One region of the Shewanella sp. 0m-6 genome, then DNA from elsewhere that is predicted to be linked to it. Evidence: predicted binding sites of a transcription regulator. Region 1 holds the regulator's gene; each other region holds the start of a gene.
What was found. The regulator LexA, encoded in region 1, represses DNA repair genes until DNA is damaged. The targets are predictions, from matches to a motif close to TACTGTATNNNNATACAGTA.
Positions count from the first base shown of each region.

Region 2: the regulator LexA is predicted to act here: its motif matches at 3,276-3,295, upstream of dinG (ATP-dependent DNA helicase DinG).
Region 3: the regulator LexA is predicted to act here: its motif matches at 4,486-4,505, upstream of ACVBJC_RS13760 (YebG family protein).

Region 1 is NZ_JBRIMD010000001.1:170,722-181,024, reverse strand. Features, by position in the region: gene ACVBJC_RS00800 (endonuclease) at 1-478, shown strand, start outside; gene ushA (bifunctional UDP-sugar hydrolase/5'-nucleotidase UshA) at 646-2,379, shown strand; gene ACVBJC_RS00790 (class I SAM-dependent DNA methyltransferase) at 3,038-3,622, opposite strand; gene ACVBJC_RS00785 (cupin domain-containing protein) at 3,762-4,112, opposite strand; gene lexA (transcriptional repressor LexA) at 5,024-5,644, shown strand; gene ACVBJC_RS00775 (cell division inhibitor SulA) at 5,641-6,165, shown strand; gene coxB (cytochrome c oxidase subunit II) at 6,643-8,229, shown strand; gene ctaD (cytochrome c oxidase subunit I) at 8,239-9,843, shown strand; gene ACVBJC_RS00760 (cytochrome c oxidase assembly protein) at 9,846-10,303, shown strand, end outside.
Region 2 is NZ_JBRIMD010000016.1:19,388-29,690, forward strand. Features, by position in the region: gene ACVBJC_RS13150 (primosomal replication protein) at 1-401, opposite strand, end outside; gene ACVBJC_RS13155 (sulfite exporter TauE/SafE family protein) at 398-1,171, opposite strand; gene dinG (ATP-dependent DNA helicase DinG) at 1,180-3,252, opposite strand; gene ACVBJC_RS13165 (DNA polymerase II) at 3,353-5,788, shown strand; gene ACVBJC_RS13170 (porin) at 6,023-7,237, shown strand; gene ACVBJC_RS13175 (TonB-dependent receptor domain-containing protein) at 8,087-10,303, shown strand, end outside.
Region 3 is NZ_JBRIMD010000017.1:47,399-57,701, forward strand. Features, by position in the region: gene pepN (aminopeptidase N) at 1-563, opposite strand, end outside; gene prc (carboxy terminal-processing peptidase) at 637-2,682, opposite strand; gene proQ (RNA chaperone ProQ) at 2,716-3,354, opposite strand; gene ACVBJC_RS13755 (GAF domain-containing protein) at 3,640-4,098, opposite strand; gene ACVBJC_RS13760 (YebG family protein) at 4,184-4,474, opposite strand; gene ACVBJC_RS13765 (paraquat-inducible protein A) at 4,662-5,294, shown strand; gene ACVBJC_RS13770 (paraquat-inducible protein A) at 5,281-5,922, shown strand; gene ACVBJC_RS13775 (MlaD family protein) at 5,900-8,530, shown strand; gene ACVBJC_RS13780 (nucleoside recognition domain-containing protein) at 8,773-9,999, opposite strand; gene rsmF (16S rRNA (cytosine(1407)-C(5))-methyltransferase RsmF) at 10,068-10,303, shown strand, end outside.

The DNA of each region.
Region 1 (10,303 bases):
GACTGCGCCAATGATTAAAGCCGACGAGACTTTGAACTTTACGGTGACCATCAGCGACGGCACGTTGGAAACAACCAAAGCTGTTAGCCTGATCGTGACTAACGTGCCTCTAACTTTAGATGTAACGTTTGCAGGCAACACGCAGCTGACTGAAGGTGATAAAACTTCCATCACAGCGACGGTTACAGATGCTCCAGAAGGGACTAGCTATAGCTGGAAGCAGGTATCTGGAAACACGGCAGTGTTTACCGCTTCAGGTCTGACACTTGATGTGACTTCACCTAGCGTCGATATTGATCAAGTGCTTGTGTTCGAGCTTACGGCAACGGTTGACGAAGAAAGCTTCGTTAAGTCTGTTAGCATTGAGGTGAAAAACACCGAAGAACCTGGTTGGACTAAGCCTGATGGGGCGGGTAGTTTAGGTGGTTTTATTACTTTGCTGCTACCGCTAATGTGGTGGCGTCGCCGCCAAGGCTAATCATCAGTTAAGCCTATAAAAAGCAGCACCGGGATCGCTCTGGGTGCTGCTTTTTTTAACTGTACAGACGTTGTCTACATCTCGCCTTGTGCGCGTTGCTCTCAGAATGAGAAATCAGCTATTAGGGCAAATGACAACGCTTATCTGAATAATATTGAAGGATTATTATGAATACTTCACTCCGTCCTTCTAGCCTACTTCTTACCGGCTCAGCTATCGCTCTAACGTTAACATTGAGCGGCTGTGGTAAGGAAAAGGTGGAAGAGGCGCCTAAGACGACAGCATCTATCGCCTGTCAAGCCGCTGGTGATGACTGTAAGCGCTTCACCTTGCTCCATACCAATGATCACCACGGCCGTTTTTGGCAAGGCTCTAGAGGTGAGTATGGTATGGCCGCGCGAAAAACCATTCTCGACCAAATTCGTAAAGAGGTCACCGAGCAAGGTGGGGAAACGTTACTGCTCTCAGGTGGCGATATTAACACTGGCGTACCTGAGTCTGATCTTCAAGACGCCGAGCCAGATTTTATCGGCATGAACCACCTTGGATATGACGCCATGGCCGTGGGTAACCATGAGTTTGATAATCCATCGACGGTGATGGATAAGCAGAGAGGCTGGTCAAAGTTCCCGTGGTTATCGGCCAACATCTATCGCCAAGTCGATGGTGAATGGCAACGCTACTTCGAACCCTACAAGCTATTCGAGGTTCAAGGCTTGAAGCTAGCCGTAGTCGGCCTGACTACCGAGCATACCGCTGAGATAGGTAATCCAGAATTCGTTGAAGATCTAAAATTCACTTCAGCACAAGCTGAGGCAAAAAATATTTTGGCAGAGCTTGAGCAGAAGCATCAACCGGATCTTGTTTTTGGTCTCACCCATATGGGTCACTATGAAAATGGTAAACATGGAAGTAACGCGCCCGGTGATGTTGCTCTTGCCAAAAGCCTAAAGCCTGGCCAGATCCAAGCAATCATTGGCGGACATTCACAGTTGCCTGTGTGTATGGAAGGGGACACTGGTGAGTACGTAGAAGATTATGGTCGAGATGAGCCTTGTAGGCCTGATCGTCAAAATGGCACTTGGATCATGCAAGCCTACGAGTGGGGAAAGTTCGTTGGTCGCGCCGATTTTGAATACTATGGTGGTAAGCTACACTTGGCAAACTACGAGTTAGTACCAGTGAATACAGAAACCAAGTTTGGTTCCTACTATCCGCCTCATATGCTAACGCCTAAGGATAAGGAAACCCTCGAACTGCTTCGGCCCTATCAGCGTAAGGGGCAGCTGAAGTTGAGAGAACAGATTGGTGTTGCAAAGGCGGACTTCATTGGTAAGCGTAAGATTGTTCGTTACCAAGCTACGCCTCTGGGGGTGATGATTGCGCACGCTCAAACTCAGCTTCCTATCCCCGCAGATTTTGGGATCATAAACTCAGGTGGTATTCGAGCCACCATAAAGAAAGGGCCCATTCGCTATCGTGATGTGCTTAAGGTGCAGCCTTTTTCCAACAGCGTGACTGTAACCGAGATGAATGGAGCCGAACTAAAGAAGTATTTGTCTAGGGTTGCGCTTAAGACTCGAGGCTCTGGAGGCTTTGCCCATTTTAGCGGTATCAAGATGACCGTTGACTGTAAAGCTAAAGATGTCGATATCAGAACTGTTGGTGATAAGCCCTTCAAGCTAACAGATAAATATCGATTTACCCTCCCTAGCTATAACGCTGCGGGCGGTAATAAGTATCCCAAGTTAAAGGAAAAGGCGAGAGATACCGGCTTTATTGATGCAGATATGCTTTATCAATTCATCAAAAAGCATGACACGCTCGATCCTGCCAATTATGACAGAGCGAAAGATGTTCGCTATATCAACTCCAGAAGTTCTGATGGCTGCGGCGGTTAATCTTAGCAGTTAATAAGGTTAATCAGCTGGCACCTTAGATCTCGAAACAGAGCCCAACCTTTGATTGGGCTCTGTTTTTAAGGTATGTGTTCGGCAAACTACACCTAGCCTTTTTGTACATACCAAGGTCTTCAGCAAGTATAAAGTAGAGCAAATGCCTTGTTGCTTACCACTCCCTTCTTCTCGTTCGAGCTTTGGTAGCTGTCAGGTAAAAGTGCAAGGAAATAAAGTTGAACCAACAGCGGGCGCAAGAGGCTCAATTGCGCGGACTTATTTGTCTATGGAACAAACGCACCCGAGATACTAAATGAGTAGGCAACAAAGTCAGCTAATGAACGCTTGAGATAAAGAGATACCTTCAGGCGCTACCCAATAACGAGTTTCACATCGCTGGATTTATTTCATTTGAAACTGGATCCCACAAAAATGTGGGATCCAGTTTCAAGTGAAATTCCCCCTAATATGAAATCAATAAGTTAAGGGGCGAAATCCAGATAGGTATATCGGCTTGATCCGGGATAATGTGAAATTTACCACCAGAAATCCAGCCAAAATGAAACTCTCAATTTCAGCGAATTACAGGCCTCATTTAGAGGTAGTGCGGATCCGCATACAGGGTGGTATGGGTGCTGGAGGCTAGATACCCCCGGCTACCCGATTATGCATTTTTTGCTATTCCCATTATAACTTTCATAGTGCCTTTTTCACTTGTTAGAGAAAACGCCTCTGAAGCACGAACAACAGAAAGGCCTACCTTTGAATATGCATCAGTAATTATTTCATTGGTAAAGCCGAAATCATCTTCTCCATTGCTTCGCTTCCAATCCCATTGGATAAAAGTACCGCCTTCTTTTAGAAGAAGCTTAAGATCAGATAACGTTTTCTCGTAATCTGGCACAAAAGCACAAACGGATGACGCAACAATTAAATCAAAACCTGACTCAAAAATAGGATTGTTATTGATCGAGTTTCTTGAAATTTCGCATGATAGTGAGTTTACATTATGAATATTTTTATTCTTTAAAACTTTAATCATCTTTGGTGAGGAATCAATTGCAACAACTGAAGATGCAACATGAGCTATTTTTTCAGTTAGTTGGCCAGTTCCACACCCAAAGTCTAAAACATTTAAACCATCTAAACTTATGAATTTACACAGCGAATCAAAGGCCTTATTAGAATACTCGATTACATCTGAATTTGAATCCCAGCCATCTGCGTAATCATCCCAACTATCACTCATTATATTTTCCTATACTCGAAACGGTTCACGACTGCATAACGCCCTGCTAATAAGTGAACCATGTGCTGGCGGGCGATTTGTTCAGCAAATGGCATGACAGCCTTGGTGAGTCTGGATTTAGCTGCTTGTTATAAGCACACTACTCAATACTCATCTGTATGATTAACAACTCTATGTTTTCGTTTGAATCATTAACCAATCCATGCTCACCAAAAGGAGGGTTTTTAATCATGTCTCCTTTTTTAACTCTATATTCTTGATCTGCAATAGTCATTGTTCCGCTACCTTCAAGAATGATATACATCTCTTCATTGTTACCGTGTTTGTGATAACCAACAGTAGAATTTGGCGGTATAATTTGCCTATCAATAAAATCACATCCGCTGATAAAATCTGATTTACCCCAAATTTCATACAACTCTACAGCACCTTTTCCATCATGTGCTGAATGCTGAATTTGTTTCTCTGTCTCTAGAAAGTTGCGGATCATCTGAAAACTTCCTTGTGCTTATAACGTCTTAGTATTTGTGCGTTGCGCTGTTTGCAAGGCACAAATCGCTTGTTGGACTTAGTCGATGCTGAATCCAGATTAATTGGTATGCTTTATGCTATAGGGATTTGCTTTTTTTGATGCTGGCTCTGGGCTGTAGAGCAGGTTTTATCAATTGATATCTAGTAGAAGGTAAGTTTTTCATTGAAATTCCGTTGTCATTGTTGTGCTCCTTCGCATTTCTTTAAGTCTAACTGATCCAATGTAGGTTATACACTCGATTGAATATTTTTTAGGCCCCGCGCAGCGGCTTAGTTCAACATTTGTATAGTGTGCATGCGCGTATATTTGGCAAAAAGCGCATGCATATTTAATAAACCTACTATTTAATTTTTGTTGAAGAAAAGCTATTGATTTATCTGCACTCTACAAAAGTATTACTGGATAAACGCGCACAGAAATGAGCAAAGTGAGTATTGATGTTGAATCGAAAGTAATTCGTGATTATTGCTTATCGATTCGTAAAAGTAGGCCAACAGACTCTTCACTGTTCTTTCCTGCTTATTGCCTGTAGCTAATAAAGGGGCATGAACAGTTTAGGCAACGAGGAAGGATTCCTTCCTAGCTGGTTGCACGTAATGGGCATAAATGAGCTAAGACTAATTTATATATTCACTCAAAAATCCCCTTCCCATCGAATTCTCATCCGGAGGCCTTATCTAAATTTATAAGTGCTGATGTCCAGCAAAATATTAGTTAATTTCAGACGCTGTCCAATAACGAGTTTCACATCGCTGGATTTATTTCATTTGAAACTGGATCCCACAAAAAACAATATAACTGGTTATTACTTGCACTCAAAAAAATACTGTATATACTAACAGTTACTGTATAGAAAGACAGGGTTAACCATGAGACCACTTACACCGCGCCAAGCTGAAATTTTAGAGCTAATTAAACGTAATATTGCTGATACTGGCATGCCACCTACCCGTGCCGAGATCGCTAGACGTTTAGGTTTTAAGTCAGCCAATGCTGCTGAAGAACATTTAAAAGCCTTAGCTAAAAAAGGCTGCATTGAAATTATGCCGGGCACGTCTCGCGGTATTAAGTTAACCCAAGAAGACACTGAAGATGCAGATTTAGGTTTACCCCTTATCGGCCAAGTTGCTGCAGGTGAACCGATTCTTGCGCAAGAGCATGTCGAGCAACACTATAAAGTCGATCCTGCCATGTTCAAGCCATCAGCAGACTTCTTACTCAGAGTCCGTGGTGACAGTATGAAGAATATTGGCATACTAGAAGGTGATCTACTGGCTGTACACAAAATACAGCAAGCACGTAACGGCCAAGTGGTTGTAGCACGCGTTGAAGATGATGTTACCGTTAAGCGTTTTGAGAAAAAGGGTAACAAAGTTTTCTTACATGCTGAGAACGAAGAGTATTCACCAATTGAAGTGGATCTAGCAAACCAAAGCTTAAGTATTGAAGGTTTAGCCGTTGGTGTGATCCGTAATGGAGACTGGCAATGAACAAACTAATGGGAACGAGTCCTCGTCACCCTGGACTGTGGCAGGATATGCCATCGACCAATATGGTGAGCAGCACGAGTAATGACATCACGACTATGGTGACCCAAACTCAAGGGCGTGATGAGCTGAACCAGATCAGTGCTCAGCTTTCACAATTGAGCCAACAGGGTCGCTGGATTGTACTGATTAGCCCGCCGAATATTGGCTACAAGCAGATGCTAGCAGCTGCAGGTGTAAGAATGGACCGCATTTTACTGGTTCATGCTAAAGATGAAGTGGAAACACTTTGGGCAATGGAAAAAGCCTTAACAAGCGGTACCTCAAGTGCGGTGATTACTTGGACCAACTCTTTAGATGCTCGTGACAATCGACGCCTACAAATCGTTGCCAAAAGCGCTCGCGCTGTCGGCATTGTCATTGAACATTCGATTGATAACACAAATAAGCAACAATCTTGTCGCTCAATCAATATGCAGGATAGTGCTTTTGGTCAAGCCTCCCTGTTTGGTGCTGTTCATTAAGCAGAACATCTCCTCGCTTTCTAATACATGATGACTAGGAGGTGCGTTTTAGTAAGCGCCTTCTAGTACAAACGATTTTCTAAAGCCCTCATTCGAGGGCTTTTTTATTATCAATAATTGAAAAAGTGATCTTGATCAATATTTAAACACCAAGTAGTGTAGGAAGTCATAACAACGATATTTTGTTATATCCGAGCGATTTAGTTGTCGGTCTTTGCTCTGGGATTAGTCCTGAATTTAAAGCTTAGACTGAGATTGGCCTGATATATTTCAGCCGTATGTGCCAACGTGGTTACACCAGCAGTGAATAGCACTGAATACAATAGCCTGTGTCGCGATCCCATTAATTGCGACTCGATAGGCAAGCCACTCGCGCACTTTGAAGTCATCGTTGCTTTTTTGGGAACTGAAGAGTTTACATAGAGCAGAGACTTACTGTGTGACTCTTCTTTGTCTTGTGGACAGAGGAGAAGTCTAGTGAAGCAATTGTTGTATTGTGTGCTGGCGTTGCTATTTTCGCCCGTACTTGTTGCATCAGAAATGCCGCTTAATATGACAGAGGGTGTTACGGATATCAGTGGGCGGGTTTACAACCTCCATATGATTATTCTCTACATCTGCTGTGCTATTGGCATCGTGGTTTTTAGCATCATGATTTACGCTATGATCAACCACCGCAAATCAAAAGGCGCAGTCGCCGCCAACTTTCATGAAAGTACTAAAGTCGAGATCCTTTGGACTGTTGTACCTTTTATTATTCTTATACTTATGGCTATTCCCGCAACCAAGACATTGATTGCTATGGAAGATCCAAGTAATGCTGACCTCACCATCAAGATTACCGGCTCACAATGGAAATGGCATTACAGCTATTTCAACAAAGATGTTGAATTTTTCAGTCTGCTTTCTACCCCCAGAGCGCAGATAGATGGCGAAGAAGCAAAAGGTAAAAACTACCTTTTAGAGGTAGATAAGCCACTGGTACTACCGATTAATCGTAAAGTACGTTTCTTAATGACTTCAGATGATGTTATTCACTCCTGGTGGGTACCCGCATTTGCCGTTAAAAAAGATGCTAATCCAGGATTTATTAATGAAGCCTGGACCCGCATCGACAAACCGGGCACTTATCGTGGCCAATGTGCCGAGCTCTGCGGTAAAGACCATGGCTTTATGCCTATTGTTGTTGAAGCTTTATCAGAAGAAGATTTTGATGCTTGGCTGATTGCACAACAACAAGCCGCCAGCAATGCCGAAGTGGCAGCAAAGGCTGCCCTATCGCAAACGCTAACAATGGAAGAATTAATGGCGCAAGGCGAGCAAGTCTACCTTGCACGCTGCGCTGCCTGCCACCAGCCTAATGGTGCTGGCCTACCTGGCGTATTCCCTTCTCTTATTGGCAGCCCGCTTATTAAAGGGCCTGCTCAGCTGCATATCGATATTGTATTAAATGGTAAATCGGGCACTGCTATGCAGGCGTTTTCTAGCCAGTTAACTGCAACTGAAATTGCTGCCGTAGTGACTTATGAGCGCAATGCCTGGGGCAATAACTCAGGCGACACTGTTCAAGCAGCCGACGTAAGCTCAGATACGACCACGCCAGCAACATCGGTAGATACAACCCCAGCGACTCCAAGTGCAATACCTGCGACCTCACCTGCAACACAAGCTGAGGTTAATCAAGATACAACCTCAGAAACCAAAGCTGATGACGAGGTAACTAAAGAACTAACAACGGCACCATTAGGTGACCTAGCCATGAATGAACTCCTGACCATGGGGGAAAAAGTCTATATGACTAGCTGCGCGGCTTGTCATCAAGCAGCGGGGACAGGCCTACCTCCAGCGTTCCCATCATTAGTGGGTAGCCCAATCATCAAAGGCCCTGTAGCCGCTCACCTTGATATTGTTATCAATGGTAAACCTGGTACGGCAATGCAGTCATTTAGCGCGCTACTTACACCACAACAGCTTGCTGCAGTGGTGACTTATGAGCGCAATGCCTGGGGTAATAACTCTGGTGATGCCGTTCAGGCTTCTGATGTTGATGGTCACGGAAAGTAAGGGATTAACATGAGCACAATTACACAAGACTCACCAGCCGCTAACGACGTGAGCCATGATGACCACCACCATGGCGCGCCAAAAGGTATTATGCGCTGGCTGTTAACCACTAACCATAAAGATATTGGCACCCTCTATCTTTGGTTCAGTTTTATTATGTTTTTAACCGGTGGCGCGATGGCAATGGTGATCCGCGCAGAGCTATTTCAGCCCGGATTGCAATTAGTCGAACCCAACTTCTTTAACCAGATGACCACTGTTCACGGTTTAGTGATGGTATTTGGCGCTGTGATGCCGGCCTTTACAGGCCTAGCTAACTGGCTAATTCCGATGATGATTGGTGCTCCCGATATGGCGCTACCGCGAATGAATAACTGGAGCTTTTGGATCCTACCTTTCGCATTTTCCATTTTGTTAAGCTCACTTTTTATGGAAGGTGGCGGCCCCAATTTCGGCTGGACATTCTACGCACCACTATCGACAACCTATAGCCCTGACAGTACCGCTCTATTTGTATTTGCAGTTCATATCATGGGGATTAGCTCAATCATGGGCGCGATTAATGTGGTCGTCACTATCGTCAATATGCGTGCCCCCGGTATGACTTGGATGAAGCTGCCGTTATTTGTTTGGACCTGGTTAATTACCGCCTTTTTACTTATTGCGGTCATGCCTGTGCTCGCTGGCACAGTGACTATGGTACTCACCGATAAATACTTCGGCACTAGCTTTTTTGATGCCGCCGGCGGCGGGGATCCTGTCATGTTCCAGCATCTTTTCTGGTTCTTTGGCCACCCTGAGGTGTACATCATGATCTTGCCGTCATTCGGTATCATCTCGGCAATTGTGCCAGCCTTTAGCCGTAAGCGCTTATTTGGTTACTCATCGATGGTTTACGCCACTGCGAGTATCGCCGTTTTGTCGTTCCTGGTGTGGGCGCATCACATGTTTACTACGGGTATGCCGGTATTTGCTGAATTGTTCTTTATGTATTGCACCATGCTGATTGCAGTGCCGACAGGCGTAAAAGTATTTAACTGGGTTGCGACCATGTGGCGAGGTTCTATTACCTTTGAAACTCCCATGTTATTTGCGGTGGCCTTTATTATCTTGTTCACCATAGGGGGCTTTTCGGGACTAATGCTGGCGATCACTCCTGCTGACTTCCAATACCATGATACCTACTTTGTGGTGGCGCATTTTCATTATGTATTGGTGACTGGAGCAATATTCTCCATCATGGCAGCGGCCTATTATTGGCTACCCAAATGGACCGGCCATATGTACAGCGAAACCTTAGGGCGCTGGCACTTCTGGTGTTCGGTAATTTCAGTCAACGTGCTGTTTTTTCCAATGCACTTCTTAGGCTTAGCCGGAATGCCAAGGCGTATTCCTGATTATGCTATCCAGTTCGCTGATGTGAACCAGATTGTATCGATCGGCGGCTTCGCATTTGGCCTTTCGCAGCTGATCTTTTTAGCCGTAGTGATTAAGTGTATTCGTGGTGGTGAAAAGGCTCCAGCCAAACCATGGGAAGGCGCCGAAGGATTAGAATGGACCATTCCTAGCCCTGCGCCATATCACTCATTTACCACCCCGCCAGAGGTGAAATAAAGATGACTGAGATGAAGCGTAACGCCAATCGCAAATTGCTCGCCATGCTAATTATTGGCGCTGTGGGCATGTTTGGGTTTGGTTTTGCGCTTGTTCCTTTATATGACGTGCTTTGCGACGCATTGGGTATTAACGGTAAACCCGCAAGTACCGCCAGTGTTTATCAGCCTGTCGTAGTGGATAAAAACAGAACCATAACGGTTGAGTTTGTGTCTCAAGTGCAAAGCGACATGCCTTGGACATTTAAACCTCAGGTTAATACCATGCAAGTGCATCCCGGTGAGCTTATTCGTACTCATTTTGTCGCTACGAATTTATCGGCAGAGCATATTGTGGGGCAGGCTATTCCGTCTGTTTCTCCCGGACAGGGGGCGGCATACTTTAATAAGACGGAATGCTTCTGTTTCAATCAGCAGGTATTGCAGGCTAACGCTGCAGCCGAGCTACCACTCATCTTTTT
Region 2 (10,303 bases), on a different contig from region 1:
CTAAAGCCACTTTGATTGTGGGACTGAATTCCTCGCTTAATGGCATAAGCTCTTCGGCTGCGTTTTTGCTGTTCAATTGACTTAACATTAATACCGGTTGTTAATAGCGCACGTCTGAGTGCACTAAATCTATCTTGAATTTTCTCGCAGCTAGAGACAATCGTTTGAGGCGAGCGCTTCGCTTTTAATAGCTGTTCAAGTTGGGCAATGCTTTTTGAAAGTTGATCGATACAGGGCTGGAGTTGGCCACCCGCTTGAATAAATAGTTCGTTATTAAAACGTTCAATATCTTGCATCATTTTACGCTGCCCTGGTGGCAGGCGAGAATCATGCTGTAATACCTCTTGCTCCAACTGTTTTAGCTGTAACTTGAGTTTTTTGATGAGCTCATCTGTGGTCATAACCAAGCACTCCAAACTAACTGCGCCGCTATTAAGAGTATAACGGTGATAAAAACAGGGCGGATAAACGGCAGGCCAAATTTAATGGCTGAGTGCGCGCCGATATATGAGCCTACCATCATACACAGCCCCATAGATAAACCTATGACCAAGTGAACCTTGCCTAACATAATAAAAATAATCAGTGAGGTGAGGTTACTGGTAAAGGTCATGGCTCTGGCGAGTCCACAGCTATAGAGTAGAGGCAATTTGTGCAGACCAGTGCTTGATACTGTCCAAAAAGCGCCAATACCAGGACCTGCAAAACCATCGTAAAAGCCTAATGGCAAGCCTTGTAGCCATTGTTTTAGTTTACTCTTAGCTTTAGTCGGGATCTTGTGGTTGTTATCGCCCATGGCATTAGGCTGAAATAGGGTATAAAGCGCGATAGCGATAATCATGATAGGCAGCCATTTTTCAAGCCATTGATTATCTATTAAATAGACGATAAAGGTACCGATTACTGCGCCTATAAAGGTGGCAATAAAAGTGTGATACCACAATGATGGTGAAAATAGGCGTTGCTTATAGTAGGTGTAAGCTGCCATTGAGGAGCCAAAACTCGCGGCTAGCTTATTGGTACCTAGTGCCATATGGGGTGACACGCCCATGGTTAGCAATGCCGGGATCGACAACAGTCCGCCGCCGCCTGAAACAGCGTCGATAAACCCGGCAATAAAACCGACTAATGCGAGTATGGCCCAACTACTTGGGTCGAGAAATAAATCCAATGGTTGTCCTATTCAATTACACGGCGAAAAGGTGGCAGGGCGTCGAGCAGAGATTTTCCGTAGCGTTTAGTCACTAAACGTCTGTCTAAGATTGAAATCCGGCCATAATCCTGTTCTTTACGTAACAATCTACCACAGCTTTGCACCAGTTTGCGTGAAGCATCTGGGATCGTAAGCTGCAGAAATGGGTTACCACCCTTAATCTTGATGTATTCTGAGTGTGCTTGCTCTACGGGAGAGGTCGGCACGGCAAAAGGAAGCTTGGTAATAATAAGGTTAGTTAAATAGTCGCCTGGCAGATCGAGACCCTCAGAAAAGCTGCCTGTGCCAAATATAATGCTTGGTTTGCCTTCATCACATCGGGCCTTATGCTGCTTCAGAATTTCTTGTCTTGGCAGGGTTCCTTGGATCAGTAGTCCTGTTTTAATTTTACTTTCGACTAAGTCGGCGACTTTTTCCATCTGCCAATAAGAGGCGAACAAGACTAAGCTTGCCATCTCGTCTTCGACCAATGCGATGATATGCTTGGCTAACTCATCGGTATACTTGTCATCCGTTGGATCGCAGTCCATTCTAGGTAAAAATAGGGTCGCGTTTTGCTCAAAATCAAAAGGCGAGTCTAAAGCTAAATAGCGACTGCCGTCATTAATCGATAGCCCGACTTGATGAGTAAAGTGATTGAAGTTGTTTAACGCGCGCAATGTGGCACTACAAAGTACGACACCAGCGGCCTTATTCCATAACAGGTTTTCTAGCATAAATCCGACCTCTATTGGCGAGGCGCTAAAGAGGTAATCGGCTTGCTTACCCGTTAGTTGCTCAATCCAACGTGCCATAGGTGCACCTTTCGGGCTGTCTTCTTTGGCCATCATCTTCCACAGCTTTTGTGAACTCTCAAGCCGTTGCAGCATAAAGCCTGTTTCAGATAGTAATGCTTCTGATTGATGCTTGGGGATCTCGCCATCTTTTATTGCTTCGTTTAGCAGGCTAAGCATTTTATTAAATTGCTTTAGTGCCAAATTGGATGCCGTTGCTAGATTTTCAGCTTGAACCGATAATGCAGAAGGCAATTTACCGTGTTCGAACCGGAAGCGATTTTCTGGGTTATCAAATTTTGCTGATTGCGCGTCACAAAACTGCGCCACTTGATTAAGTAGACCCGCAATATCACCGATATGGTCGAGCATCGACTGCGCGGGCGCGATAATATAGTTGCTTTTAATCTGGTTTTGCAGTTTGCTGGTGGTCTTGCTCAGTTTATCAAGCCAGTCAGTTGCGCCGCGCACGGTCGACTGTGCGCTACTAAAGTCTCTGGCGACAATAGGTAGGTGGTGCGCTTCATCGATGATGTAATATAGATCTTCGGGATCAGGCAAAATTACGCCACCACCGAGCTCTAGATCAGCAAATAGCAAGCTATGGTTAGCAATCAGCACATCCCACGTATCGATATCTTCACGTGCCTTATGAAAAGGACAGTTTCTATGGTTAGCAAGTTGGCGATGACAGCTATGTTTATCGCATGCTATCTGTTGCCATAGGTGATCTGGTAGTGGCTTAGTTAACGTATCGCGTTCACCATTCCAAGTGCCTGCTTGATAGTCTTTTAATAAACCTTCTAACATGTCGACTTGGCTTTGGTCTGGCTTGGTTTGCCACATTGCCATTTGGGTGCTGTTATCTGGGCCAACTAACATTTCTAACTTAGATAAACATACATAGCGTTGACGGCCTTTGACTAAACCAAAAGTAAAGTCGAGCCCTGATTGTTGCAGAAAAAAAGGCAGGTCTTTATGCAGCAGCTGCTCTTGCAGTGCGACTGTCGCCGTTGCAATACAGACCTTTTTCTTACTGGCCAATGCCAGTGGAATTGAGCCCAGAATATAAGCCAGTGATTTACCAATACCCGTGCCAGCTTCTACCACGATAATACGGCGGTTCTTGTCATATTCTCCAGCAAGCGTTTTTGATATTTCCGCAACAATATAGTTTTGCTCCCGACGAGGACGAAAGTTAGGCAAGGATGCAGAAATGCCCTTATATATAGTACGAATTTGAGTTTTAACGTCTGCGGATAACATGAATGCACTGAGCTAATAAATAGTGCTGTACATAATAACAGTGATTACTTAGCCTAAGAAGCGTTTAGTGATTAATAGTGTATTTAATTGAGTATAAAGTATGAATTCAAGGTTGAGCATGCAGCAAGTGATTAAAGGTAGAGTATTGACTCGCCATGCCATCCACCGGCAGGGCAGCCTTATTTTACAGTATTTTATTCAAACCCAAACGGGCCCTATAACAGTTGAAATCCCTCATCAGGAGCATGTTTGCTTTATACATTCGACTGATGCATCTCGCTTATTACACTGCGCTGGTCTCAGAGGGATCCGCCGTCGTGAACTCTCACTTAAGAGCTTTCAAAATATCCCCGTATCAGGACTTTATTGTAGCGATGCTAGGCAGTTACGCACGTTAGTGAGAGCTGCAAAAGATCTCGATATTGAGCTGTTTGAAGCCGATGTTAAAGCTGAACATCGATTTTTAATTGAACGCTTTATTGCATTAGATGCAGAGTTTCAGGGACAGTTCCAAGAGCATTTTATAGACAAACAACAAGTTGCAGCTGAGGACTTAGATCCGGTTAAACATCAACCACTGTTTATTGCAAGCCGCGCGCGTAAGACTGAATCAAGCATAAGCCTCAAAGCAATTTCTTTAGATTTTGAGTGCAGCTTTAGCGGCGAACTCTACTCAGTTGGTCTGTATGGGCAAACGGTCGAGGGTATCGTCTACCAAAAGGTCATTATGGTCGGACAGAGCCAAGCTTGTGAGCAAGATTATATTGAATGGGCACAAACTGAAGCCGATTTAATACATCGCTTAATTGCCTGGTTTAATGAATATGATCCCGACATTATTATTGGTTGGTCAGTGGTCACTTTTGATTTGGCCTTGCTTTATCGCCGAGCGAAACACCATAACATCACCCTTAATATTGGCCGTGATAACCACACTCTTAGTTGGAAGGTCGAAGATAAGTTTAGACCCGAAACCTTGTCGCTTCCTGGCCGTGTCGTATTAGATGGTATTGATTGGCTTAAGGCCGCTTTTTATCAATTTGATCGCTATTCATTGGAGTTTGTAGCGCAGCAACTGCTGGATGAAGGTAAAGCGATTCATAATGTTGATAATCGTATTGATGAAATCAACGATCTATTTTTAAATGATAAGCCCGCGTTGGCGCATTATAACCTAACCGATAGCCGCTTAGTTTGGGATATTTTTCAGAAGACCCAGTTATTTGATTTTGTCATTGAGCGCGCCAAACTTACAGGTTTAGAGCTTGGCCGTGTTGGTGCATCTGTCGCGGCATTTAACAATCTATACCTTCCTCATTTGCATAGATCGGGCTTTGTTGCGCCGAGTAAACCTGTTAGTGATGGCATAGAAAGCCCTGGTGGTTATGTGATGGACTCGGTACCGGGTCTGTACCGCCATATTTTAGTGCTCGATTTTAAAAGCTTATACCCTTCAATTATTCGCACCTTCCTTATAGATCCTAAAGGCTTGGTTGAGGGGCTAAATCTTGCAAGTCATCAACAGCAAGACAAAGCCGTTCAAGGCTTCTTAGGCGCATGGTTTAGCCGTGAGCAGCCCATTTTACCTAGGTTAATCGAGCACCTTTCATCGGCACGAGAAGACGCAAAGTTACATAATAATGCCCCCTTGTCACAAGCGATAAAGATCATCATGAATTCTTTATATGGTGTGCTCGGTTCGCGCGGCTGTGTTTTTCACGACGCAAGGCTTGCGAGTTCAATTACCATGCGTGGTCATGAAATCATGAAACAAACGCGGCTCTGGATCGAAGCTGAAGGCTATGAGGTCATTTACGGTGATACTGATTCTACCTTTGTTTGGCTGGGAAATGACTTTGAACTGGCACAAGTCCAACAAACCGGCAAATCGCTAGCAGAAAAAGTGAATCAATTATGGAGCAGCAAGCTTAACAGTGATTTTGAGCTAGAGAGTTTTCTAGAGTTGGAGTTTGAAACTCATTTTGAACAGTTTTTTATGCCCACACTAAGGGGCTCCATAGAGGGCTCAAAAAAACGTTATGTTGGCACTAAGCGCAACAGCTTAGGTGATTCCGAGTTGATATTTAAAGGAATGGAACAGGTCCGTAGTGATTGGTCGCCGTTGGCAAGGCGAGTTCAATATGAACTCTATGAGAGACTATTTCAGCAACAAGCTGTCGAGTCTTACCTCAGAGACACTGCAGAGAAGTTGAATCGTGGTGAACTCGATAATGAGCTCATTTTTACAAAACAGCTTAGACGAGATCTAAGCGAGTACACCGCCAAGTCTGCTCCCCATTTAAAAGCAGCACGTAAACTATGTGAAACAACAGGGGATCCTCAGTACGGTAAGCGTGGGGCCAGAATTGAATATGTGATGACATTAAATGGGGCTGAACCAGTGTCACATACATCCGCATTAATTGATTATAATTACTACCTTTCTCGGCAACTAGAGCCTATTGCTGAACCAATACTTTCAATTATGAAAACCAGTTTCACTGAGGTTACCACAAATCAAATGTCGTTAATTTAGTTTGCACTGCATTAATGGGCTGCTAAAAAAATGTTAACAAATGGTTCTTTCCTTCGTCGTTTCTGTGTTTGCTAGTTAATTAAGTGCAAAATCTAGCGAATAGTGTGATGTTCGTCTTTGAGTGGTTGCAGATCTTTTGATAATCTCATTTGTAATCAGGATAGAAAGAAAACAACGGAATGGAAGACGATTTGAATGAAGCAGACTGAACAACATTAAGGTTAGGCAAATTAAATGAAAAAGACTCTAGTAGCATCAGCTTTGGCAGCAGTTATATTTGTGCCAACAGCATCAGCGATTGAAATCTATAAAGATGATAAAAATGCAGTAGAAATCGGTGGTTTTGTCGATGCTCGCATCATCAATACACAGGGTGCTACGGAAGTAGTTAACGGCGCTTCACGTATTAATTTCGGTTTTACCCGTCAGATGAGCGATGGCTGGAAAGCCTACACCAAGTTAGAGTGGGGCGTAAACCCATTCGGTGACAGTAAAATTGTTTACAATAGCAACAGTACTTTTGAGTCTGAAAGTGGTGATTTTCTTAATAACCGTTTAGGTTACGTGGGTCTTAGCCACGATACTTACGGTTCTATCACTATCGGTAAGCAGTGGGGCGCATGGTACGACGTAGTTTACAACACTAACTACGGTTTCGTATGGGATGGTAATGCATCAGGTACTTACACATATAATAAAGCAGACGGTGCGATTAACGGTACTGGTCGCGGTGATAAAACTGTTCAATACCGTAATGCGTTTGGTGATTTCAGCTTCGCTTTGCAAGCACAGCTAAAGCAAGATACGTTTGAAGTGGATGAAGTGCCAAACGCTTCTAATCCAATTTTCCCTACAGCTGATTTTATGTCAGTTAAAGCTGCTGGTGTAAATATTAAGAGCTCAGTGACAACTGTTGAGTACAACTACACCTACGGTGGCGCAGCTACGTATAATGTAACTGATATGCTAACGTTGACTGCAGGTTTCAACCTAGGCGAGTTTGAAGCAACTACTTCAGCAGGTAAGCGTCTAACTGAAACTGATTCTATCTATGGTGTCGGTGCAACTTGGGGTAACTGGGATGCAGAAGGTGTTTACGCAGCATTTAACGTAAACAAGCAAGAGTACCACGATACTGATAACCTAGGCCGTATGATGCCTGAAGCTAAGGGGCTAGAGTCTCTAGCATCTTACAAGTTTGAAAACGGCATTCGTACTTTCATCTCTTACAACATCCTAGATGCGGGCAGTGAATACGAAGCGGCATATGATGGTGATGTATTTAAGCGTCAGTTTGTGGTTGCTGGTGTTCACTATGTTTGGGATACCAATACCGTGCTTTATCTAGAAGGTCGTAAAGACTATAGCGACTTCACTGGTGTAAATGCTGCAGCAATGGCTAAATCAGAAGATGACGGTATCGCAATAGGTATCCGTTACACGCTTTAATGTGTAAAACAGGAAAGTGAACAAAGCGCCTTATTAAGGGCGCTTTTTTTTGCTTTTATATTGGCTGGTTATGCTATTTAGTTATATCTATTATAAAAGTTGTATTTTACGGTTCGGTGTTTGGAGTGGTTTGGAGTGGTTTGAGGTGGTGTCAATCTAGGTAATGAGTATGATTATTCATATTGTTAACGGCAGGCGCTTTCTTTCTGTCTGAAAAACACTCAGTTAGCACATTTCCATGTTTTTTTATTTTTCAATAGATTTAATTTCCCCTTCCAGTGATTTATTTCTTTTTTATCAGGGTTTTGCGTTCCACTCTCGGTGTTTGTAATGGTCGAGCTGTCTGGAATGAATTGTTTACATATAATGCGTATCAACTGTCTTTAGTGTTATTCCCCCCTTTAAATACTGCTGGTTTATTTGCAAAGCAATCAAAATCGGTGGGCAGTACTTTTGTGTTACCTGCGTTAAAAATAACCAAAAAAAATCAGGTCGGGGTGAAGTTTTTTCATTGTTTAAAAATGTCACACCTCTATTATTTCTTTGACTTTCAGTCATTTGTGTAAGTTGATTTGTATTTTTATAAAGTAGGGTCTGGCTGTTGAGTAAAACTTAAATCCTCTCAGAACAATCAAGTAATCCAGTAAGTATTCGTTAAAGATAATTTAGCTGCTTAGTGTTTAAGAGGTTATCTTTTTGTAATTGTATCGAAAAAAGCTTGATGAGATGCAGATGTTGTAAATATGTTTCCAGTGTGTTTTTATTTGTGTGTAAATTCTCATTTATGTAACTTTTCGTTAATTGATGTGAATTGCTAAAAAAATAAAAGAGAGTCCAGGGAGATTTACAATGTATAAGAATAACTTTCTATCTAACTCAGTGCGTTTAGCACTAGTTAGTGGTGCAATGACAGCAGCTTTTACCGCTCCAGCAGTATTCGCAGCTGAAGAGTCTGAATTAGAAACAATTGAAAAAATTGAGGTGACAGGGTCACGACTTCGTACAACTGATATGCAAGGGTTTACACCTGTTCAGGTTATTGATGCGTCAGAAATTGATACGTCAAGTGTTGCAAATATTCAGGAACTATTACTTAAAAATCCGGCATTTGGTACTCCAGGTATTAGTCGTACTAACTCAAATTTTTCCACAGCTAGTGCTGGTGTTGCGACTGTTGACTTAAGAAATTTGGGGAGTGCACGTACTTTAGTGCTTGTTAACGGCCGCCGCTTTGTTTCTGGTGTACCAGGTTCATCGGCTGTTGATTTAAATGCAATTCCGACTCAATTTATTGAGCGTATAGAAATCATGACCGGTGGTGCATCAGCTGTATATGGTTCTGATGCGGTAGCTGGTGTTGTTAATATTATTTACAAGAAAGACTTTGAAGGCATTGAATTTGATGTTCAGACTGGTCAAAGCCAAGAAAGTGATTCAAAAGAAGATCAAATTCAATTCACTATGGGAACAAACTCTAGCGATGGTAAAGGTAACGTCATGGTTCATGGCGCTTACACTAAGCAAGGAGCTGTTTATTCTCGTGACCGTGACCGCTCGGCTGTCGACCAGGCGTCTCTAGGTGCATGGTGGACTGGTGATCCTGATGATTTTTTCACCCCTAACCGCCCATTCTACTCTAGCTATGCGCCACAAGGACACTTCTGGGCTGGCGATGAGGAGTATACTTACGATAGTAATGGTAATTTAATTAACGGTTGGTCGACTAACGGCAGCGATACTCAAGAAGCTAATGGTTTCAATCGTAGTGCATACCGTACCATTGCAATCCCTACAGAGCGTTACTTGTTAGCCGCTACTGGCAAATATGAGTTTGCAGATGGCTGGAATGCCTTCCTAGAAGGAACTTATGCGGCAACTCAAGCTACGACCCAGTTAGAACCATTCCCAATGGCTTCAGATGATGTTTTTTCTGCTTCTGGCGGACAAATGCCACTTGAATATGAAACATTTATTGAAAGTGCAATGAATCCTGGTGAGTACGAGCGTACGATTGTTAGAAATGCGTTTGTACCAGATGCCATTTTCAATTCAGCAACAGATACAGATGGCGACGGTTTACGTGATATTTTCTTCACTCGTCGTCTAGCCGATGTCGCAGCACGAGGAAATGTCGCTGATCGTGGTACATTCCAAATTGTTGCTGGAGTTGATGGTGAGTTGACTGAAGGTTGGTATGTCAATGCACATTATGGGTATGGACAAACATTAGAATCTCAAGTTTCTAGCGGTCAGTTTAATTCATTAAACTTCCGTTCTGCTTTAGAGGCTGTTGAGGATGAAAATGGCGACATCGTTTGTCGTGACGCCGATGCCCGTGCTGAAGGTTGTGTGCCTGTAAGCGTATTTGGTGCAAACTCAATTACTGCTGCAGGTGCAAACTACATCCAAGCGCCAGGTTTATTAGCAACGTTTACATCGCAAAAAACCGCTGGTTTAAATCTTTCTGGTGACTTATTCGAAATGCCTGCTGGTATCGTGGGGCTTTCTGTAGGTACAGAGTATCGTGAAGAGTACTCCCGTAGTGAGTTCGACGCGCTTCAGCAATCAGGTTTGAACGGTGGTAACGCAATTCCTCGTACAGAAGGTGAATTTGATGTTATTGAATACTTTGCTGAAGTTAACGTTCCTCTTTTAGATGGCGTATTTATGGCTGAGCAGCTAAATTTACGTGGTGCATATCGTTACTCTGATTACTCAACTGTAGGTAACACAGATAGCTGGAATGTGGCGCTAGATTGGGCTCCAATTGAAGAGGTACGCTTTAGAGCTATTAGAGCAATATCTACTCGAGCGCCTAATATTAATGAATTATACTCACCACCTAGTCAGACTTTCCCTACAGGCCTCACAGACCCATGTCTAGGGGTTACGGCAACAACGAGTGGCGCGCAAGCAGAAGCATGTCGAGCCGATGCTGGTGTTATGGCTAACATTGCTGCAAACGGAGAGTTTACTCTTAACCAGGCAGATCTGCAGGGCGTTAGTGGCTTTAACCGCGGCAACCAAGAATTGGGCCCTGAAAAAGGTAAATCTACGACATTCGGT
Region 3 (10,303 bases), on a different contig from region 1:
ACTAGCGCAAACAGATAAGCAGGCTTTGGGAAGGGATCATGCCACAGTGCGAAATGCCGACCATCTTCTGTGTCACCTGAATCGACCAAGTTTCCGTTACTCAATAAATAAGGGAAGGCCTGTTTATCTGCTTCAATACGCACAGTATAGATAGCCAATACATCTGGGCGGTCTAAAAAGTACGTTATACGCCTAAACCCTTCAGCCTCACACTGAGTACAGTATGCACCATCCGACATATATAAGCCTTCCAGACTGGTATTTGCCTCAGGATCTAACTTAGTCGTTATTTTTAATTCAAATTCATTAAGCTTGGTATCAACAATCAGCTCACCCGACTGCTGTTGAAAAGCAGTATCTTTCCCATCGACGGTAACACTTAGCAGCTCAATCTCATCACCGACGAGGACTAATGCCTCATTATGTTGTCCGTGACGAACAACCTGACTGGTCGCAATGATCTGTGTTTCTTTTCCTGCAAGTGAAAATGCTAAATCGATATGGCTGATCTTAAATTGTGGTTGTTGATAATCTTTGAGGAATTTTGCTTGGGGCTGTGACATGAATAAACCTCTAATTTATTAATTTTGAATTAAAAAAAACGCGCATAAAGCGCGTTTTTTTATTGAGTCGATTTTACTTTTTTTGATTCTTTGCCAATTTTTCAATATCCGCTAAATCTAGCGTGATAAAGGCTGTTTCATCTAAGAAAGCATCGGCCACTTCGACATCATCAGAAATATCATCCAATGACTTAACTTTTTCTTGGCCTTCTCTTACGAGTCGGTCGTTAGCACGATCAAGTTGTTTCTTGTCGTTTGCATCTCGTTCAGCTAGACGTTCCGTCTTAACTAAAGAAACCGTTTTATCATCATGGTTTTCTTTAAACTCAGCAATATCTTGGAAAATATAACTAAATTCAACATCAGATTGAATACGATCTTTATGCTTACCGTCCAAGTTCTGAATAAGCTGCGGATAAATTTCACCAAGTGTACCGTATTGTGCTACTGGTACTTTGTCCCATGGTAATGCATTTTCTTCTTCAGCTTCACCATACTCGCCTGGCTCTAAAGCGCTCGGGAATGGAATATCTGGTGTAACACCCTTAAGCTGAGTACTTCCACCGTTGATGCGGTAAAACTTAGCAATCGTGTACTGCACATGCCCGATAGGCTTTTCGTACATATCATAGATACGACCAAGGCTCTTATGTTGCTGCACCGTACCTTTACCAAAGGTAGACTCGCCAACAATAAGTGCACGGTCATAATCTTGAAGTGCTGCAGCAAAAATTTCAGAAGCCGATGCACTGTATCTGTCAACCATCACGGTTAACGGACCATCATAAGTGACTCGTCCATCATTATCGCGATTTTGTGATACTCGACCGTTCGCATCTCGAATTTGAACCACTGGACCCTGTTCAATAAACAAGCCTGTTAACAACGTTGCTTCAGTTAATGCACCGCCGCCATTGCCACGAAGGTCAATAATAATACCTTCGACTTTAGCTTCTTTTAATTCGGCAAGTTCTTTAGAAACGTCTTTTGACAAATCCATATAAAAACCGGGTATTTGAATCACACCCACTTTACGATTTGCGTAAGGGCCGTCTGTTGGCTCAATCACTTTAGACGTTGCAGCTCTATCTTCTAAACGAATTTTATCGCGAACAATTGTCAATTCGAACGTTTTCGCGTTGGTGCCGCCTTTCTTTGGTAAAATCTCAAGAACAACCTTACTGCCCTTTGGACCTTTAATCAGTTCGACAACATCATCAAGACGCCAGCCGATGACATCAACGATCTCTTTGCCTTCTTGACCTACACCAATAATTCTATCTTCAGGTGATAATTTTTCGCTTGATGCTGCCGGGCCGCCAGCAACCAGACTCTTGATCACTGTATAGTCATCATCGACTTGAAGCACTGCACCAATGCCTTCTAAGCTCAAATTCATTTCCATTTGGAAACGCTCAGCATTTCGTGGGGAAAGATAGCTTGTATGAGGTTCCACTGTGCGGGCGAATGCATTCATTACGCCTTGGAAGACATCTTCGCTATGGGTTTGGCTTAAACGTTTAATCGCATTGTTATAACGTTTCTCAAGGACTTCGACGATTTCATCCCAATTCTTACCAGTAAGAGAGAGGTTTAATGCATCGTATTTTACACGTTGACGCCAAAGCTCGTTTAACTCAGCTTCGGTTGTTGGCCAGTTTGCATCTTCGCGGTCGTATTCATAAACGTCATTAGCAACGTCAAATGCCATCTCTTCATCAAGCAAAGACAATGCATAAGCAAATCGCTCATAGCGACGTTTTTGAACAAGCTCAAACATCTTATAAGCTTGATTCAAATCACCACTTTTCAACATATCATCAAATTCAGATGAATAGCCTTTGAAACTATCGATATCAGACTGCAACAATACATTCTTGCGATAATCTAATTGCTTTAGATATCGATTAAATACCTGTTCAGAGAAGGCGTCATCCATATCAAAACGATGATAGTGGGAGCGAGTGAATAAACCTGTCACTCGTTTACTGGCAACCTTATGTTGCGGTTCCTGCTTAAGAGCGGGCAACTCGCTGAATTGAATAGTAGGGCTTACGGCCCACGCCGAGAATCCGACAAAAATACCGGCAATGGATACAGCCAGAGAAAGTTTTCGCATCAACAAGTTACTCCTTTAGGTGCTAATAAGCCATTACAGCAGTATATGTTCAGCTCTAACTTTGATGGTTAAACCAGAGTCTAACTGAACTTGAACATCTTCTTTTTTGATGTCCAAAATCACACCAGCTACTGGTGCCTTACCTAATTTGACATTAACACGCTGCTTTGGTTTCAGTTCAGCTAAAACCGCAGGTACTAAATTTTCTGCCACAACAGGCTCTTTTGCAGGTTTGCTGCTTTGAGCTTGCTTAGGACGTTTAGCAACTGGCTTCTTAACAGGCTTCTTAGCCGTTTTTGCAGCTGGGTTAGCACTCTTGGCCTGTGCAACTCTTTTCGCCTTAGCTTTGTCTTGGCTCTCTTTTAGTGTAGCTTGAGCATGATCAATGTGCTCTTGCTCTAATTCACCACAAGCATTACCGTCTAAATCAATACGCTGTACGCCTGCTTTCACGCACTTTAAGTAGCGCCAGCTACTCGTGTATCTTCTTAACGCGATTCTGAGCTGAGTTTTACTGACTTTAGAATCATCAGCTAACCTTTCCGCTAAATCTTGAAACAACCCAATTTTTAATGGCTTAGTTTCACCTTCAGCTATAAAGCATAAAGGAAATGTTTCGTACAAATACGCAAGAATAGCGTTGGTATCGGTCAACTTTTCTGTTGATTCCATCTTTACTTCCACAGTTTAAAAAAGGGACACCACCGTAGAGCTTTATCACTCGTATCAGTTAAGTGTCGTTTATATTTGTCTGATCTGCGCATAAACAACAAATGAAAAATCGTTAACATTTGTTTTTATACCTAAAATCAAACCTACCTTAGCAACAATAATACACAAACTCTAAGCATTCATATCTTGAATGTAAACGTGTTTGTTTTTTTCATTACTCAAACCGCTTATTATAGAGAGGCTTCAAATGATTGCGACCTCCAATTAGCGATAATTGGTCGTAGATTAACCAAATAGGCAAAATTCGAGACTTTTTACCAAAGTTTCGACCCCTTGTTGATCAATTTTACTGAACCTTGATAACGATGGGCTATCAATATCCAGCACACCGATAACAGATCCGTTTTGTCGTAAAGGTACAACCAATTCTGAGTTACTGGCACTATCACATGCAATGTGACCTGCAAACTGGTGAACATCATCAATTCGTTGTGTTGAATTTAATGCCACCGCGGTACCACAGACACCTTTACCGACTGGAATGCGAGAACAAGCTACCTTACCTTGAAACGGCCCTAATACTAATTGATCATTTTTCAATAGATAGAAGCCAACCCAATTAAGATCATCAAGGTTGTCATTGATAAAAGCTGAAAAATTTGCCAATGCTGCAATAGTGTCATCTTCATCTGTAAATAATGCCCGCACCTGACGTTCTAGCGTGCCGTAAAAAGCGTCTTCCATTAATACTATCCAACCGTTATATCTAAAACAAAAAAGCATACTTACAACATTCTAACAACAAACCTACCTGCATTAACAAGGAGTTTTATTTTTCTGCCTTGTCCTCAGCTTTTTTAGCTGTTTTCTTAACCGATGCTTTTTTCTCTAGTGATCCACCTTTAAGTAACACTTGCAGGTCATCTTTGTTCTCGGCCAAGAAAAAGCTTAACTTTTCAATATTAACCTCCTCCAAACCTAAGTCACTCTTACTTAAAAACGGGATTAGGTTATCAGCGATATCTAGCATCTTATCGTAGGCATCAGCCTCCTTCTTAGATGTAAAAGTCATCTTTTCAACCCCTTCTCTAACAACTACAAATTGAGTTACAACGGCCATATTCAACCTCACACTGTTTTTATATACAGTAGAGAGTCTCATAGATTGAACTTCTTATGCAAGTTTTCTTGAATATCTGATAAACTTATTCGGTTAATGGCTCTGTATTTTCAATCGCATACGTGAAAATACTCACCTTGCGTACTCGATTAACCGTTTATATCGCAAACTTGGATATTAAAAAAAGATGGCTATGGAAGCAGTAGATAATAGTATTACTTTGTGTCAGTCCTGCGACTTAGTCATTAGGAAGCGAGCACTGCCAACTGGCGTACGTGCTATCTGTCCAAGGTGCCACACCCCTCTTTACGATACGCCATACTGTTCTATCAACGGTATGTTAGCCCTGTGTTTAACGGCGGTTTTCTTTTTCGCACCTGCAAATTTATACCCGGTCTTAGAGCTTGAGTTTCTTGGAAGTATTAGGACAACTACAGTCATAGAGGGGGCGTTATCTGTTTACCAGCAAGGTTATTGGTTAGTGGGTATTGCGGTGTTGGTTTCTGCCGTTGTCGCTCCGGGGCTATTGTTATTATCCATTTTGTCTCAAACACTCATTATTAAGTTCGGGCTCAGTTCTGTCATACTGAGGACGACACTCAAACAATTACTAAAAATTCAAGGAATGCTCACCCAGCTCACCATGCTTGAAATCTATGTCATCAGCTTCCTCGTCGCGGCGTTCAACCTAGCAGATTTTGCCAGTGTCTCTTTTGGTTTTGGTACATTCTGTTTCACCATGTTATTTGTAATGACGTTATTTTTAATGCGCGAGTACGATTTAGAACATATGTGGAGCTTTCTTGATGAACACAAATGACTCAGCAACGCTTGGGAAAGATATCGGCTTAACCTCGTGTCCAACATGTCACAAGGTGACCTGCAGTAAGTCTGCAACATGTAGTCGTTGCGATGCTCCACTTAAGGTTAGAGATTATGACAGTGTCCAAAAAAGTTGGGCGCTGCTAATCACCGCAGCTATTTTGCTGATCCCTGCCAATATTTACCCCATTACAACGCTGACGAATCAGGGACGAGTGACCCAAGACACCATTTTTTCTGGGATCGCTCACCTCGTTAAAACGGACATGATCCCCATCGCAATCATTTTGTTTACTGCGAGTATTTTGGTACCGATCTTAAAAATTGTAGGCTTAACGATTTATTTATCTGCAATCAGTTTCAAACTCCCTATTTCGAAAAAGAAGTTAATGACTGGCTTTCATATTATTGAATGGATTGGTCGATGGTCGATGCTCGACTTATTTGTTATTTCACTTACTGTAGCTGTCGTTAATATGGGACAGTTACTCGACGCTAAGCCGGCTCCAGCAGCAACTGCATTCGCCTTAGTTATTTTACTCACGCAGCTCGCTGCAAAAGTTATAGATACCCGATTACTCTGGGATAGATTGGAAGCAAAAGATGACTCAAGTACAAACGCCTAAAGTCGTAAAGAAAAAGTTATTCTCACCGATTTGGTTATTACCCATTATTGCACTTGCATTAGGCGCGTGGCTTGGGGTGAAGAGCATACGCGAGTCGGGAATTGAAATTACGATTCATTTCCCTAGTGCCACAGGAATGGACATAGGTAAAACCTTAGTCAAGTACCAAGGGCTTACAGTGGGTAAAGTCGTTGATATGAGTATTGATGATGATCTTCAAGGCGTAAACGTCTCAGTTCTCATGGATTATCGTGCCGCACCATTTATCAACCAGGGGACCAAGTTTTGGTTGGTTAAACCTAAAGCAACAATCACCGGCATCGAAGGTCTAGATACCCTTTTTTCTGGTAATTACATTAGTATGTTACCCGGTGGCGGCGACTCAAGATCCTATTTTGAAGCAGAAACAACTGCCCCCGTCATCACACCCGGCGTAGAAGGACTAATTGTCCATATCACTTCTGACAAATTAGGTTCTCTTGATGTGGGTTCTCCTATCTTTTACAGACAGATCCCAGTAGGACAAGTAGTTGGTTATCATCTTGAAAGTGCGGAACAAATTCTAGTAACAGCATTTATTCAACAGCAATATGCTGAGCTAGTTAAAACCGACTCTCAATTTTGGAATGTCTCGGGGATCAGCATCGATGCCTCCTTATCTGGTGTAAAAGTCAGTAGCGAAAGTTTAGCCTCGATACTTGCAGGTGGCATTAGCTTTAGCTCCAATACCTTATCTGAACCCGTGGAAAATAAGCATGAATTCACGTTATATGACAGCCAAGATGACGCCTTAGGCGGATTGCAATTTAACCTACTCGCAAGTGGTACCGACGCCGTATCTCAAAATACCGCCATTGTTTATCGTGGGATCCAGATAGGCCAGGTAACTCATAAAGCATTAAGTGATGATGGCGTTGTGTTATCTGCAAGAATTGATAACGCCTATAAAGAGTTACTCACTGAAAGTGCTGATTTCTGGTTGGAAGGCGCCGATATATCTCTATCCGGTATAAAGCACCCTGAACGTTTAATCACAGGTAGTGTAATTAACTTCATTCCAGGTACAGGAGCTGCAAAACAACAATATTCATTGTTAACACAGCAACCTGAGCCCACAAATACTGGTAAACTGCTCCTCACGCTGCACGCAAAAAGCAACCCAGGTATTAGCGCCGGTGCAGAAATTCGCTATAAGCAGATCAAGATTGGTCACGTACTATCCAGTCAGCTCAATAAAACTTTTACTCAAGTAGAATATCAAGCTGAAATAGACGCTGACTTTGCGACGCTTATCAGCGCAAATAGCCACTTTATTGCAGAGTCTGCATTAACCATAGATGCGAGTCTCGATGGTGTTAAAGTCAGTACCCGTGATCTGACGACTTTGACTAGTGGCGCGTTAAGCTTAGTTAGAGGCACAAACAAAGCCTTGGCAAAGAGCGGCGACTCGCTGTATGTTTTTGGCAACAGCAAACAGGCTACGTCTTTTTTCAATAATCAAAAGCTTATAAAAAGAAGACTCTACAATCAAGATGGCGCAGATCTCACTGCTGGCTCTCCTATCTATTACAAGAAAATGCAAATAGGCCAGGTGTCTGGCGTAGAGTGGCAAGCCACAAATAATGACTTTGCAATTGATATCGCTATCGAACGTGACTTTAAAAGTTTACTCACTGATCAAACTATCTTTTGGCGTAACAGTGCTGTATCAATCAATGCCAGTTTAAGTGGCGTTGAGGTTGAAGTCGCGCCATTAATGGGAGCTTTAAAAGGCGGAATAAGCCTTGGCTTGCTTGAAGGTAATACCGTCGCAAACGGCACCGCGCTTTATGAAAGTAAGTTCCTTGCATTCAGCCAGGCGGTACCCATTCAGCTCACCTTCCCTGCGACCGTAAAATTAACCCGCAAAGCAGCCATTCGGTATTTAGGCCATAAAGTCGGTGAAATTGAGTCGGTAACCTTAGCCGCCAATTTAAAGCAGTTAAATGTTACTGCTTATTTATATGGTGAATATGCCACTAATTTTAATCAAAAAGATGCCTCGTATTCTGTTGTCGATGCGGATATTTCTTTAGCTGGGATTAAAGCGCCTGAAACCCTGATAACCGGTGCCTATATTGAAGTCTTCCCGGGACAAAGCAACATCAAGGCGACAACCTTTGTTGGACAAGTTGATACGCCATTTCATAATATCGATGGTGCGTTAACCTTTAATTTAAGTAATAGCACCTTAGGCTCGGTTAAGTCAGGAACAGCCATTTTCTTTAGAGGGATAAACATTGGCCAAGTCGATAGTTATGCTCTTTCAGATCAAGGCACTGGCGTTGTAATGCACGTTCATATTAAAAATAAGTATCAACATCTTGTAAACCAAACCAGTGTGTTTTGGGATCTCTCAGGCGTAAAAGTTGATCTTGGCCTATTCTCAGGCGCGCAAATCGAGACAGGTTCGTTGGAAACAATTTTAGCCGGTGGCATCGGGGTCGCAACACAAGAAACCACCACGGTAGCAAACACCATCAACAACGACCAAACATTTACGCTTCAGTCTGATTTTGATGCAAAATGGATGACTTGGTCACCAGTACAAACACCTAAAGCAGACTAACGATTCAGCTGCTAAGAAATATTAACTAACAGTTGATAACTTGGAAATGATAGTTAATAACGATTATCTACCAACTGAATAGAAAAACGAGGCTATAAGGCCTCGTTTTTTTATGTCTGTCAGCATGTTTGCTAATGGGAAAATGCCATGTGATCGCCGAGCAATTATGTCATCTATTCGCCTTGAATTAGTTTGCCCAAAAACACTCTGAGTAGAACAACTACTTATTTTGATTGGTATCATCAACCATAAAAATGGTAGCAGACCAGTATCGCCGCGATGATCCCCGCTAAATCTGCAAATAAGCCACAAGCTAACGCGTGCCTGCCATTACGGATCCCAACAGCACCAAAATAAACGGCCAATACATAAAATGTCGTCTCGGTGCTGCCTTGCAATATTGCAGCTAAGCGACCAGCAAATGAATCCACTCCATAGTGCTGCATGGTTTCAAGCATCATAGCCCTAGCCCCTGAGCCACTAAAAGGTTTCATGATAGCTGTAGGCATGGCATCAACAAAGCGTACATCCCCTCCAGCAAAAGCGACTAAGCCTGCTATAAGCTGTAGCAAATAATCGAGCGCACCGGAAGCTCTGAGTAACGCAATAGCGAGTAACATCGCCAGTAAGTATGGGATTAGCTTTATGGACTGCGCAAAGCCCTCTTTCGCACCTTCTATAAATTCATCATAAACTGCAACCTTTCGGATACCAGCAACCAGTACAAAACTAAAAATAAGCAGCAATAAAATACCGTTACCAAGGCTGGTACTGATTTCACCAATAGCCGATACAGATAAGGTACTTAAATAAAATACCAAGCCGATAATGGAAGATAAAATGATACCGGCATAACCCAGTACCACAGTATTGAGTAAAGATAACCTTTGTACTATCGCGACTACCGTTAGACCTGCCAGTGTCGATGCCGTTGTTGCCAGTAAAATCGGCAGAAAAATATCAGCTGGTGCGACAGCTCCCTGCTGAGCACGATACAAAAATACTGTGACAGGCACTAAAGTTATAGAAGAGGTATTTAACACTAAGAACAGGATCTGGGCGTTAGTCGCAACGCTCTTATTAGGGTTTAAGGTTTGTAGATCTTGCATTGCCTTGAGGCCTAACGGCGTTGCAGCATTATCTAAACCCAGCATATTGGCAGTCAAATTCATGGTGACGCTACCAAAAGCCGGGTGCCCTCTAGGTACCTCTGGCATCAGTTTAGCGAGTAAAGGTTCAAACATTTTAGAGAATAAGCCAACGACCCCCGCCTTTTCGCCAACACGCATCAAGCCCATCCACAGTGATAATACACCGATTAAGCCCAATGCGATTTCAGCGGCTAATTTTGAACTCGAAAAAATGGCACTGACACTTTCTGAAAGTACTTGAGTATGGCCTGTTAGCACCTGCGCCAAAATAGCGAATAATGCGGTTGCAAAAAAGCCAAACCAGATCTTATTTAGCACTCAAGTTCCCTCTTATCATTTGGTAAATCTGTTATAATCCCGCTACTTTACCGCATTATCTTCGACATATGGCTCATTTTAATCAGAATTTTCTCGACAATATTGAACGTGATCTCCCTTCTCACCTTTCAATGGAAGACTTTATTGCTTACAGCAATAAACCGTTACGTCTCTCTATTCGGGTCAATACACTCAAAATTAGTACCGCAAGCTTTATTGACTTAATGTCAGAAAAAGGCTGGAGCTTTGAGCCTATTCCATGGTGTGACCAAGGTTTCTGGGTGACGATAAGCAGTGATATACA